4 regions of the Paenibacillus rhizoplanae genome follow, and region 2 is predicted to be linked to each of the others. Evidence: riboswitches for the same ligand, from Rfam matches in the RefSeq annotation. Region 2 holds a riboswitch; each other region holds the start of a gene.

Region 1 (3,186 bases), on a different contig from region 2:
CTTCAACGCTTTGCTCATCCTTTTGCACACCTCACTAATGAGAATTCTTCTCAACACCAGCTTAGCATAGGGTACAGAGGTGAATTGTGATTGTAATCACTAACTACAAAAAGACTATCCCCGCCAGCCTTTCAGCTCGGGAGATAGTCTGAGAATGTTACGATTCCGCTGTATTAGCAGCTATGTTAGAGCGATTTGCTCCATCTATGGGAATTACGGATATCATGCGAAATCCGCATGCTGCAGAATTTAGGGCCGCACATCGAGCAGAAATGCGCCTGCTTTGCCCCCTCCGCAGGCAGGGTCTCATCATGATACGCCTGCGCCCTTTCCGGGTCCAGGGAGAGATGAAACTGGTCGCGCCAGCGGAACTCGAACCGCGCCTTGGACAGCGCGTTGTCCCGGTCCTGCGCACCCGGATGTCCCTTGGCGAGGTCTGCGGCATGTGCAGCAATTTTGTAGGTAATGACTCCTTCGCGCACATCATTCTTGTCAGGCAGGCCTAAATGCTCCTTAGGTGTAACGTAACACAGCATTGCCGTTCCAAGCCCCCCGATTATCGCTGCCCCGATGGCCGACGTGATGTGATCATAGCCGGGTGCAATATCCGTAGTTAGCGGACCGAGGGTGTAGAAAGGGGCTTCGTGGCAAATCTCAAGCTGCTTGTCCATATTCTCCTTGATCTTGTGCATTGGCACATGGCCCGGACCTTCGACCATAACCTGAACATCGTGCTTCCAGGCAAGCGCCGTCAGCTCTCCCAGCGTCTCCAGCTCGGCGAACTGAGCTTCGTCATTGGCATCAGCGATAGAACCGGGACGCAGGCCATCTCCCAGCGAGAAGGCCACATCATACGTCTTCATAATCTCACATATGTCTTCGAAGTGTGTGTACAGGAAGTTCTCCTGCTGATGGGCCAGGCACCAGGCGGCCATAATCGATCCGCCCCGGGACACGATGCCGGTCATTCTCCGGGCAGTCAGCGGAATATAGCGGCGCAGCACTCCGGCATGAATGGTGAAGTAATCCACCCCCTGCTCCGCCTGCTCAATCAGCGTGTCACGGTAGAGCTCCCAGGTTAAGTCCTCGGCTATGCCGTTCACCTTCTCCAGCGCCTGGTATAAGGGCACTGTACCGACCGGCACAGGAGAATTGCGGATAATCCACTCCCGGGTGGTATGGATCTTGGAGCCGGTGGAGAGATCCATGAGGGTATCAGCCCCCCAGCGGGTCGCCCACCGCATCTTCTCCACCTCCTCTTCTATAGAAGAAGTGACCGCAGAATTTCCGATATTTGCATTGATCTTCACCAGGAAGTTACGGCCGATAATCATCGGCTCACTCTCCGGGTGATTTATATTGGCCGGAATAATCGCGCGGCCCGAGGCAACCTCATCCCTTACGAACTCCGGCCGGGTATTCTCGCGGATCGCAATATACTCCATTTCCGGTGTTATAATTCCTTGCCTTGCATAATGCAGCTGAGTCACATTACCGCCTGTATAGGCCCGCCGGGGATTCCGGCTCAGTCCTGAACAAGCTTCTGCCAAGGCCCCCTCCCTGCGGATTCCGTTATCCTCCGGCCGGACGGCTCTTCCGGTGTATTCCTCCGAATCGCCACGCTCCGCGATCCAGCTTGAACGGTGCGGCGGCAGCCCCCTCCGAATGTCGGTCTCCTCTGCTGCATCCGTGTACATGCCGCTTGTGTCATAGACACGCAGCGGAGCATTCTCCTCTTCCCCGGCAACGCCTTCGGTTCTGCTGAGGCTGATCTCACGCATCGGAACCCGGATATCCGGGCGTGAGCCCTCCACATACACTTTACGGCTTGCCGGGAATCCGGAAAGATCCACCTCTTCGTTTTTGACCATTCCTGCCATTTCAATCTCCTCCTCTTCGCTCTGTACACCCATCAGATAAGAGGTCACGCAGCAGATTGAGCCGCAGAATCTATAGATTCTTGCAAATCAAAAAGCCGCTCCACCTGGAGCGGCTTTATTAAAGGAACAGCCAAATAAGACTGTATTCAAAAAAGGTCCGACTCCACTTTCCTACGCTGGTATGATCCAGATCAGGTTCAAGGGTCCGGGAATTCAATTTTCCCGTCTCAGCCTATTCAGGCTCCCCTAGTGGGTATCTTATCTAATTAAATACATTTTAACTGTGTGGGTAATTCTTGTAAACCCGTTATTTGTCCAGCGATTCGCTCCAGTCGTGCACCATCGTGCCTTCCAGGAACTTCTCAGCATCCATGGCGGCCATACAGCCGGTTCCCGCTGCCGATATCGCTTGACGGTAACGTGTATCCTGCACATCGCCGCAGGCAAATACACCGGGGATGTTGGTCTCGGTGGTACCCGGATTGACCACGATATAACCATTGGCATCCGTGTTGATCTGCCCGCCCAAGAAGGCTGTATTCGGTGTGTGTCCAATCGCTACGAACACGCCGTCTGCCTCTACCAGCTCTGTCAGACCTGTCTCATTATTAAGCACCGTAAGGCCCTTCACTCCGGTCTCTCCTACCGTTACTTCAACCGGTGTGCGGTTCAAGGCCCAGGTGACCTTGCTGTTGTCACGCGCCCGGTCCTGCATAATCTTCGAGGCACGCAGCTCGGGACGGCGGTGAACCAGCGTTACGCTGGACGCAAAGCGGGTTAGGAAGCTGGCTTCCTCCATAGCGGAGTCCCCGCCGCCGACGACGACAATCTTTTTATTACGGAAAAAGAAGCCGTCACAGGTCGCACAGGTGCTGACCCCGCGTCCCACATTCTCCTGCTCGCCCGGGATACCCAGATATCTTGCAGAGGCCCCGGTTGAAATAATGACCGACTCCGCTTCCAATACACCCATTCCGTCCACTGTTACCTTGAACGGACGCTGTGAGAAGTCCACGGACTCCACCCAGCCATTCTTGAATTCAGCGCCGAAGCGTTCTGCCTGCTTGCGCATATTGTCCATCAGGTCCGGACCCAGAATCCCTTCGGGGAAGCCTGGAAAGTTCTCCACTTCTGTCGTCGTTGTCAGTTGTCCCCCCGGCTGCAAGCCTTCAATTACCAGCGGGCTCAGGTTCGCACGCGCCAGATAAATCGCGGCAGTCAGCCCGGCCGGGCCTGTTCCGATTACAATCGTTTTGTACATTACATTGGCCTCCTTACAAGTAGGTTTGTCTTACAGCAGCAATGC
Region 2 (3,186 bases):
CACAAGTAAACAACCTATCAAAACCCTGCCTCCGCAGGTACAGGATCAGCAGCCCGGAATTGAAAGTGAGATGAATCCGCTTCCGGAGTTTGAGACATCGGCTTACAAGGCAGCAGACAAACTGCTGGGCAAGGCCGCACTCATTACGGGAGGCGACAGCGGGATCGGGCGTGCGGTTGCCGTTCATTTTGCCAAGGAGGGCGCAGATGTGGTGATCTCCTACTTGAACGAGCATGAGGATGCGGAAGAGACCAAGCGCCAGGTGGAGCAGGAGGGCAGAAAGTGTATTTTGATCGCCGGGGACATCGGGGACGAAGCCTTCTGTCAGGACCTGATTCATCAAACGGTTGAAGGACTTGGCAAGCTCGATATTCTGATCAACAATGCGGCGGAGCAGCATCCGCAGGACCATATTGAGGACATCACAGCGGAGCAGCTGGAGCGTACGTTCCGGACGAATATTTTCTCCATGTTCTATCTGACCAAGGCAGCTATGCCTCATCTTAAAAAAGGCGCTACGATCATTAACACCACCTCCATCACGGCGTATCGCGGCAGCCCGCAGCTGCTGGACTATTCGTCCACCAAGGGAGCGATTCTCAGCTTCACCCGTTCGCTGTCGATGAATCTGGCCGATAAGGGCATCCGCGTGAATGCGGTAGCGCCCGGACCGATCTGGACCCCGCTGATTCCGTCAACTTTTGACGCGAAGAAGGTCAGTGAGTTCGGCGGCACCCAGCCGATGAAGCGCCCGGGGCAGCCTGAAGAGCTGGCACCGGCTTATGTATACCTGGCCTCGGACGATTCCTCTTATGTGAGCGGACAGGTTATGCATGTGAACGGCGGCGAGGTCGTCAACGGATGATGGGTGCAGAATAAGATCTGGATGCAGATTCTTTATATAAATTCTATTATAAAAAAGCCTAACCGCTTGCCGGCAGGCTTTTTTTCTGCGCTTGTAACTATTACAATATATTTCCGTCTATTTAGATAATTTGATATGAAAAGGGGATTGGGATGCTTAGAAAAAAAGGATTCATTCTATCTGCAGCGGGGATTTTAGTTTTTCTGGTAGTGTTCATTTATTTGACTCCTTTTGCAGGGAGACTTGTGGAAAATACAAGATTGGAAGGAAATGCAAAAAGAATTGGGATTAGAATTACACAGGAATCGCCGCCGCTACCCCTTGTTACTTCCGGGAAAACCCAAATTCCGGTTACCCAAGGCAGCTATTGCTGGGGAAAATTAGGATGTGCGGATTATACAGGTGGACAATCCATGGTACAGGGGGTTACTCCCACTGTTATAGCCCCTGAGGGGAGGATCGATGTTGCTTATACTTATAAACCGGCACCCGGCGGGTTAACCGTTCAGCAATTTGTCGATGATAAAGAAGTACAAATTCCATTGAAGAACGGCTCTTTTAATGCTCCAAAAGAACAAGGTGTTTATTACTACGGCATATCAGCATTCTGGACAACCGAGGATGGTAAATTTTCAGAAGGGAGTTCATCTGTGGTTTTTGTAATTGAAGTAAAATCTACGAAAGAATAGCTCTAACAGGAATTATATGCTAATATACAACAAGCAAGACGAAACAATCGCATAGAACGATCACTAGGGGTGCCGCAAGGCTGAGACGGGCGTATCTGCTCGGACCCTTTGAACCTGATCTGGGTTATACCAGCGTAGGGAAGTGGAGAACGAATAATGCAGCGGGGGTATACGGCTAGTACCGGTATTCCTGCTTCTATTCCAGACTGCTTCCTTATGGGGGCGGTCTTTTTTGTGTTGTGGAGTGGTGTAGAGTGAGCTGGAACAGACGGGAGGAGAAGGGTATTGTACGAGATTCATGCGGTCTCGGACGGGCGGCTGATGCCTGAAGCGCTGGCCGAATGGGCAGTGGCGGTACATCCCATGGTGGATTATATTCATCTCCGGGAAAAAGCCATGTCCGCCCGCGAACTGCTGGCTGCGGCGCAGCAGATGCTTCAGGCCGGGGTTCCGCCTTCGAAGCTGGTCATTAATGACCGGATCGATCTTGCCCTGGCCGCCGGGGCAGGTGGTGTACAGTTAGCCTGGCATAGCCTTCCGCCAGCCGCAGTGCGCGGCTGTGCACCGGACCTGCGGATCGGCAGGTCCGTGCACTCCCGGGAAGAGGCGGCGGAGGCTGGAAGGCAGGGAGCGGACTTTTGCCTCTACGGGCATGTGTTCCCGACGGCCTGCAAGCCCGGACAGCAGGCACGCGGACTGGAGCAGCTGGCGGAGGCCGTCCGCTGGAGCCGCATACCGCTGATTGCGCTCGGAGGGATTACCCCGGGCAATGCCGGAACAGTGCTGGCCCAAGGGGCGGCTGGCATTGCTGTCATGTCGGGGATCTGCGGAGCCCCGGACCCGGTGGCAGCGGCCCGGGCATACAGGGCAGCGGTTCAGAGGGCGGCCGAGCTGGCTGAGACGCCGGATATGGATCAAGCACAGGGCACAGCAGGAGGTGAACAGACGTGGATGTGACCGTTAACGGGAAGAGTCAAAGGATCGAAGAGAGCTGCCGGACACTGGCGGATCTGCTGGCCCGGCCCGAGTGGGCCGGTAAGCTGGTGATTGTCGAGCTGAACGGTGAGCTTGCCCGTAGAGAGGCTTATGGAGAGACACTGCTCAGCGAGGGGGACCGGATGGAGCTGGTTCATTTTGTAGGCGGAGGTTAGGGATAGGCGGGCAGAGGAGAAGCGAACGAGCAGGCAGATTGGCAGTTTAGATGCAGGCGAAGAATTATCCCAGGAGGCGTTAAGATGAAAGATCCATTGACGATTGGCGGAGTGACTCTAACCAGCAGACTGTTCATTGGTACCGGAAAATACAGCCGTAACACCCTCATTCCCGAGGTCATTGTACGCTCAGGCTCACAGGTCATTACCGTTGCCCTGCGCCGGGTGGACCCGGAGAGCAAGGACAATATTGTCAGCCATATTCCTTCCCATATGACCTTGCTGCCCAATACCTCCGGTGCGCGCACCGCAGAGGAAGCAGTACGGATTGCCCGGCTGGCGAGATCGGCGGGGCTAGGCAACTGGGTGAAGATTGAGGTTATCAACGACCAGAAATATTTACTGCCGGATAATATGGAGACCATCCGGGCAACCGAGATCCTCGCAGCAGAAGGCTTCGTGGTGCTTCCGTATATGAGTC
Region 3 (3,186 bases), on a different contig from region 2:
AGGTTGCGGTAGTACCAGCCGGGGAGCCGGAGGCCGCCGGACTATTCGTATTGGTGCAGCCTGCCAGGATAGGCAGCATACAGAGTAGCAGAGCGGACAGCAGCATGGCTGGTCTTGAAATTGCATGATGCAGATAACGGGTATAGCGGATAGTAGTCATGAATAACGTCCTCTTTTCTTCAGAATAATCTTCTCCAGCGCGGCGACTGCCAGAAACAGCAGAATACCGAGTACGGATAACAAGACAACAGCGGCGAACATCTTGGCGCTCTGCAGATTCCCGGCCATTCTACGGCTGAAATAGCCCAGCCCCTGGCTGCCCCCAAGCCATTCCCCGATCGTTGCACCAATCACACAGTACACAGCCGACAGCTTCAGTCCGGAGAAAAAAGAGGGCAAAGCCAGCGGAACGCCCACCTTTCCGAGAATCTGCCAGCGGTTCGCGCCGTACGTCAGCAGCAGGTCCCGGTAGGCATCCGTGTTTTTGGACAACCCGTCATAGGTACCAATGACTACCGGGAAGAAAGCAGTCAGGAAGACAACGGCGACCTTGCTCCATAGGGTGTAGCCGAACCACATGATGAACAGGGGAGAGAGGGCGATCAGCGGAACCGTCTGGCTGATAATCAGCAGCGGGTACAGCGCCTTGGCCAGCGGACTGAACAGGTGCATGGCGATTCCCAGCAGACTGCCGCAGACCACAGATAGTGCGAAGCCTGTGAGTACTTCAAGCAGGGTAGCAGGCAAATGCACCCCGAATAACAAGCGGCGTTCCTCCAGCAAGGCCTTGCAGATGGCGGACGGAGCCGGAAGGATGAAGGGAGGAACCAGGCCCAGCCGTGCTACAGTCTCCCAGACCGCAAGCGTCAGCAGGGCGAGCAGGGCCGCCGGACCGTAATGCTGGAGCAATCTTCTAGGAGCGGCGGTTCTCATATAGCTTCAGCTCCAATTCCTGGCGCAGGGCGGCGAACTGCGGTTGATAGTTCAGACTGTGATGGCGCGGACGGGGGAGACCGGCTGAGAATTCCTGCATCCCGCTGCCCTCTCTGCCAGTCATTAGATAGATTCTGTCACTGAGCAGGAGCGCCTCCTCCAGATCATGGGTGATGAACAGCACCGTCTTGTCCAGCTCCGCCCATAACTCCAGCAGCCAACGCTGCAGCGAGCGCTTCGTAATGGCATCGAGCGCCCCGAACGGCTCATCGAGCAGCAGCAGGTCATTCCCGGCCGCCACGGTGCGGAGGACCGCCACGCGCTGGCGCATCCCGCCGGACAGCTCCTGCGGATAAGCCCCTTCAGTTCCGTCAAGGCCGAAACGGTGCAGCAGGGTGCGGATCTCGGCAATAGCGGCTGCTTTGGGACGGCTGCGCTTAAGCTCCCAGGGCAGCAGACAATTGTCCAATACGGTGCGCCAAGGCAGGAGGAGATCCTGCTGCGGCATGTAGGCCACACTGCCCAGCCTCTTCGCTGCTGTAGCGGACTCGGCTCCGTTCAGCGTAATCCTGCCGCTGCCCGGCTCCAGCAGACCGGCGATGATTTTGAACAAAGTGCTTTTGCCGCATCCGCTCCCGCCTACAATAGAAATGAATTCGCCGCGCTGCACAGTCATGGATAGCCCTGAGAATACGGGGGTCCGGGACGAACCGGTCCCGAAGGCATAGGACAGATTGCTAATGTTGATCATAAGACTATGTACGAGCCTCCTCGGATTGAAATACATACTGCGCGGAGCACAAAAAAGCCCCATTCATTCCCGGAGGCAATGAATGGGGCGGAAGGTACAGTCAGCTGCGGCCCTGTGACGGGTACCACTGTTACATTCTGCTCCACTTCCCTCCGCTGGTATGATCCAGATCAGGTTCAAAGGGTCCGAAGCTTAAGCTCCGTCTCAGTCGGCCGACTCCCCTAGTGAATAATGTTGCTATTGAATTCGTAATTGCTACTTAATATACCACAAATCTCCCTCTTGTAAAGAGCAGGCGGTCAGCGCTTAGCCAGACCGGTCACGAACAAAGTGACGATGCCCCTGGAGATGTCCAGCTTGGAGGCGTGGTGCCGCTTCTGCTCATACAGGTACAGATCGGGACTGAGGACAGAGATTAAGGCTGTGGCCGCAAAGGCCGGATCGATGTCAATCAGCTCACCGCCCGCCGCGGCGCGCTGCAGCAGCTCTGTCATCATCACCCCCAGCCGCTGGAAAAAAGGATGCTCAAACTGAGTCAGCTGCTTCTTGCCGGTGAACTCGGCTTTGATCATATTCAGCAGCTCGGCATACTGCTCAATGAAATCGGCAATCTGCTCAATGCTGCTCTGCAGCTGAGCAAGAGCCGGGGCTTCACCGGCACTGGCAGCGACCTGCTGCTCCAGCCCGGACAGGAATTGATCTGCGCTGCCCTTCAGCAGTGCAGAACAGATCTCACCCTTGTCCGTGAAACGGCGGTACAGGGAGCCTTGCCCTATGCCTGCCCGCTTGGCAATGCTGTACATGCTGACCGCCTCAAGTCCGCTCTCGGTGAACAACTGGCGGGCAGCTTCAAGAATCCGCTGTACATAAGGATCGGCGGACTCGGGCGGAGCGGAGGCTATGGGTTGCGGAGCTGACGGCGGGAACCGTGCAGCATCGGTGTCTGGCTTTTTCATGAGAACCCCTTTCAGAAAAGAATTGACACAACGGACAATTGTCCGTAGACTATGAATTGCACTTACGGACAGTTGTCCGTTCACTCATTATATAGAACAATCTGCCCGCAGGTCAATGTAGAACGCGGACAGCTGAGGAGGAGAAGAGATATGGATCAGACCTTGAAGCAGGAAGCCGATTTCCGGCTGTCCAGTATTCTGGTTCCCTTGCTGGCCATTATTGCAGGAGTATTTATGGTTGTGCTGGACAGTACGGCGATGAATGTAGCCTTGTCCAGGCTGGTGGTTGATTTCAAGACGGATCTGCATACGCTGCAGTGGGTAGTTACCGGATATATGCTGGCTCAGGCTTCCGTTATTCCGCTGTCAGGCTGGCTGTCAGACCGGTTCGGAGCCAAGACGGTATTCCTGACGGCGGTAATTGTGTTCACGATAGGCTCGATTCTGTGCGCTACACCAAGCAGCGCCGAATGGCTGATTGTTTTCCGGGTCATTCAGGGACTGGGCGGCGGCTGTGTGCTCCCTGTCGGGATGGCCTATGTGTAC
Region 4 (3,186 bases), on a different contig from region 2:
GTGAAGATCTGCCACTTGCCCGCACCGGCCATCTTCATATAATTCATCATCACCCGGTCGCTTTGGGCCAGCCCGCCCATGGCTGCAACAGCTACGGGGAAGAAGCAGACGAGGGTGATCAGGATGATTTTGGGCAGCAGGCCGAAGCCGAACCAGATAATCAGCAGCGGGGCCAGCGCAAGGGAGGGCACATTCTGGCTGAGGATCAGCAGCGGATAGAACGCTCTCTTGAGCCAGGGCAGCAGATGCAGCAGCAGGGCGGTGAAGAGGCCGATGCCCGTGCCGACCGGGAAGCCGATCAGGGTCAGCCGCAGCGTAGCAGCGGTGTGCTCCCAGATCCCGGAGGCGTTGTTCTTCGACTCACGCGCGATATCCGTGGGACTCGGCAGCTGGTAAGCCGGGATGTCGAACAGCATGACCGATAGCTGCCATATCCCGACAAAAAAGAGGACCGCCACAAAGGGCGGCCACACTAGCTTCCAGGTGCTTCTCACGGCCGGTATTTCTCCGTCAGCTTATCCATGCTGATGCCGCCCGGATTATGGGCGATCTTGATCTGTGAGATTACACTAGGACTGCCGGAAGCGATCAGCGCCTCATGCATGTCACGCACAATATCCAGCAGCTCGGACAGCTCGCCTTCCATCGTGGTCTCCAGCGGATTCACCTGATGCTTCACGCCTGACTTCTGAATGACCTCTATAGCCTTGTCCACGTAAGGGATAGAATCCTCGTTGTTCGGTGTCTTGGGAATTACCTGAATGCTGAGCAATGTATTAGCCATGATGAATCCTTCCTCTCCAAGTTAAGTATAAGATTCCCGCCATGCGGGTTCATTATGATTCCGGCAAAAATTCATTCGTAAACGTACTCTCCGCATCCAGCGGCTTATCCAGCAGCTTCAGGCCGTACATCCAGTCGGCGTAATTCTTCCAGATCTCAAGCTTCTGCTCACCCCAGCGCGGGGCGTCGTCCTTGTATTTTGGGCTAAGCCATTTCTGGCTGGCCAGCACCAGCTTGGGGTCCAGATCAGGTACAGCATCGGACAAGACCGTCGCGGCTTCTTCCGGGTGGTCGATGGCGTACTGATAGCCTTTTGACGTAGCCTTCAGGAATGCCTTCACCACTTCAGGATGCTCGGCAATCTCCTTCTCGCTGGTCGTCAGCACCGGGGTGTAGTAATCCAGCTGCGGAGCGTAATCCTTCAGATACAGCATATCCAGCGGCTCCCCGCGCAGCTCGGCTTCCACGCCAGTCCATGCATAGAAGATCCAGGCGAAGTCAATATCCCGCTTCACGGCTGTGAAAAAGTCCGCTTCGCCGATATTTACCAGCTTCACCTTGGAGACATCCCCGCCTTCGGGGTCCATGATGGCTTTCATGGCAGCCTGCTCCGCAGGGGAGCCCCAGCCTCCGTACGTTTTACCTTCAAAATCCTTCGGCGTCTTAATATTGCGGTCCTTCGGAGCCGCGAAGCCGGAGGTGTTATGCTGAATGATTGCAGCAATTGATACCAGCGGCACATCCTGCAGACGAGCCAGGGTCAGCGCCTCTTGGGCACTGATGCCGAATTGGGCTTCACCGGAAGTGACCATCGTGTCGGACCCGGCAGCACCAGGCTGTACAATCTGAACGTCAAGACCTTCCTCCGCGTAATAGCCAAGCTCCTTAGCTGCATACAGGCCGGTATGATTCGTGTTCGGCGTCCAGTCCAGGGCAATCTTGACCGGCGTCAGCGCCTTAGGTGCATCCGTGGGTGCGGCTGCGGATGCATCAGGCGCAGCCGTGCTGTTCCCGGCAGCAGGTGCGCTGGCTCCTGCATTGCCGCTGTTGTTCCCGCCGCCACATCCCGCTACGGTGAGCAGCAGCATGGAGCTGAGCAGTAGTGTGACTGTTTTTTTGACTCCCATTTCTCTTTCTCTCTCCTTCCAGCAACCCCTGGTCTTCAGAGCTTACAGAAACCTTATTCCTGTACATCCTTAGAATCAAAAAAGCGTCCCGAAGATCGGGACGCCAGTGACTTGCGTGAGGGGACTTCAGCTTCAGTACCGCTTAAGGCACTGTGCCGAATGAAGATTCCTACGCTGGCATTATCCAGATCAGGTATAAGGGTCAGTATCTTGTGGGATACAATCTCAGCCGGCCAATTCCAGCACCCCTGGTTCTATAAAGTTCACGGGTATTGCTATGTTCTTACGGTGTATTATAGACGGCAGCTTCGCGGTTGTCCAGAGCCGTCTGTTCAATCCTTATCATAGTACCGCCTTTTGCGGCGGCTGCGGATTCCATTCCGCGCCTCCCGCAGTGTTAAGCCGATACTGACCGCGATCCCCGAAAAGGTCAGGAACAGAGCCAGGTACTCGAACACGGAGTACTCCAGCATTTTGCTCCAGTCGATGTTCCCTTTCAGATCCTCAATGACCTGGTTCATGCCGTAGATACCGCTGATTACCGTAAATACAGTCAGGACCATCAGCAGGGTATCCCGGCGTTTGGCCTGGAATTTGTCCTGATACTGAAACAGGTCATTCAGGGTCATCTTCACTTCATCGAACAGGGCATCATTGCCGTAGACCTTGCGCAGTTGGAAAAAAATCTCCCGCCCCTGCGACTGCGAGATCAGCTCCAGAAAATAGAATTTGGCGGAAAATTTATTGATCAGAAAGATCAGATTCTCGATCTCGTCGTAATCGTGGTTGATGCGCAGCCGGGAATGCAGATTGGCGAGCTTCAGCAGCACGATTTTATGAAAAATACTCAGCAGCAGTCCATAATAATACTCTCCGTACATCTGGTTGACCAGCTCCGTGGCAATATCGGGCTTCGCCCGGCTCAGGCAGCAGAAGGTCTGCTCGTTCGTCATATAATAGGTGTCCGGCCCCCAGCGGCTATAGCAATGCTCCCGGGTGTACTGCTCGATATACTCAGGATCACTCGCACTGGTAAAAGGCTTACCGTCTATAGTCAGCCCATCCAGCTGGGAGGCGCGGTAGCGCAGCTCTACACTGATCTCATCCAGCTCTTCCTCACGGTTGAAGCCATAGAAGGCCTGCACCAGCATCCGTTCATCCACGAAAAAAGGCAGGGTCTCGAAATAAGCGCCATCAATCTCCGCAGGGTCGAGAAACGGCTCCAGACCGGAGACGAGATTCTTGAACACGAAATCCTCCACCCGGCCGAAGGACT

The links. Region 2 has a riboswitch for thiamine pyrophosphate ahead of ACFSX3_RS31495 (thiamine phosphate synthase). Riboswitches for the same ligand answer to the same signal wherever they lie in the genome.
Region 1: it holds a riboswitch for thiamine pyrophosphate, as region 2 does, so the genes downstream of both, thiC (phosphomethylpyrimidine synthase ThiC) here and ACFSX3_RS31495 (thiamine phosphate synthase) in region 2, are expected to answer to the same signal.
Region 3: it holds a riboswitch for thiamine pyrophosphate, as region 2 does, so the genes downstream of both, ACFSX3_RS11195 (ABC transporter ATP-binding protein) here and ACFSX3_RS31495 (thiamine phosphate synthase) in region 2, are expected to answer to the same signal.
Region 4: it holds a riboswitch for thiamine pyrophosphate, as region 2 does, so the genes downstream of both, ACFSX3_RS17355 (ABC transporter substrate-binding protein) here and ACFSX3_RS31495 (thiamine phosphate synthase) in region 2, are expected to answer to the same signal.

Annotation. Positions count from the first base shown of each region.
Region 1 is NZ_JBHUKY010000041.1:20,800-23,985, forward strand. Features, by position in the region: gene ACFSX3_RS22270 (DUF1858 domain-containing protein) at 1-18, opposite strand, end outside; gene thiC (phosphomethylpyrimidine synthase ThiC) at 186-1,880, opposite strand; TPP riboswitch at 2,032-2,138, opposite strand; gene trxB (thioredoxin-disulfide reductase) at 2,188-3,141, opposite strand.
Region 2 is NZ_JBHUKY010000102.1:27,103-30,288, reverse strand. Features, by position in the region: gene ACFSX3_RS31505 (SDR family oxidoreductase) at 1-865, shown strand, start outside; gene ACFSX3_RS31500 (hypothetical protein) at 1,018-1,554, shown strand; TPP riboswitch at 1,610-1,712, shown strand; gene ACFSX3_RS31495 (thiamine phosphate synthase) at 1,840-2,511, shown strand; gene thiS (sulfur carrier protein ThiS) at 2,502-2,705, shown strand; gene ACFSX3_RS31485 (thiazole synthase) at 2,790-3,186, shown strand, end outside.
Region 3 is NZ_JBHUKY010000021.1:210,125-213,310, forward strand. Features, by position in the region: gene ACFSX3_RS11185 (ABC transporter substrate-binding protein) at 1-160, opposite strand, end outside; gene ACFSX3_RS11190 (ABC transporter permease) at 157-933, opposite strand; gene ACFSX3_RS11195 (ABC transporter ATP-binding protein) at 914-1,684, opposite strand; TPP riboswitch at 1,815-1,917, opposite strand; gene ACFSX3_RS11200 (TetR/AcrR family transcriptional regulator) at 1,984-2,640, opposite strand; gene ACFSX3_RS11205 (DHA2 family efflux MFS transporter permease subunit) at 2,791-3,186, shown strand, end outside.
Region 4 is NZ_JBHUKY010000030.1:26,630-29,815, reverse strand. Features, by position in the region: gene ACFSX3_RS17365 (ABC transporter permease) at 1-494, opposite strand, end outside; gene ACFSX3_RS17360 (thiamine-binding protein) at 491-784, opposite strand; gene ACFSX3_RS17355 (ABC transporter substrate-binding protein) at 837-1,910, opposite strand; TPP riboswitch at 2,060-2,170, opposite strand; gene ACFSX3_RS17350 (hypothetical protein) at 2,243-3,186, opposite strand, start outside.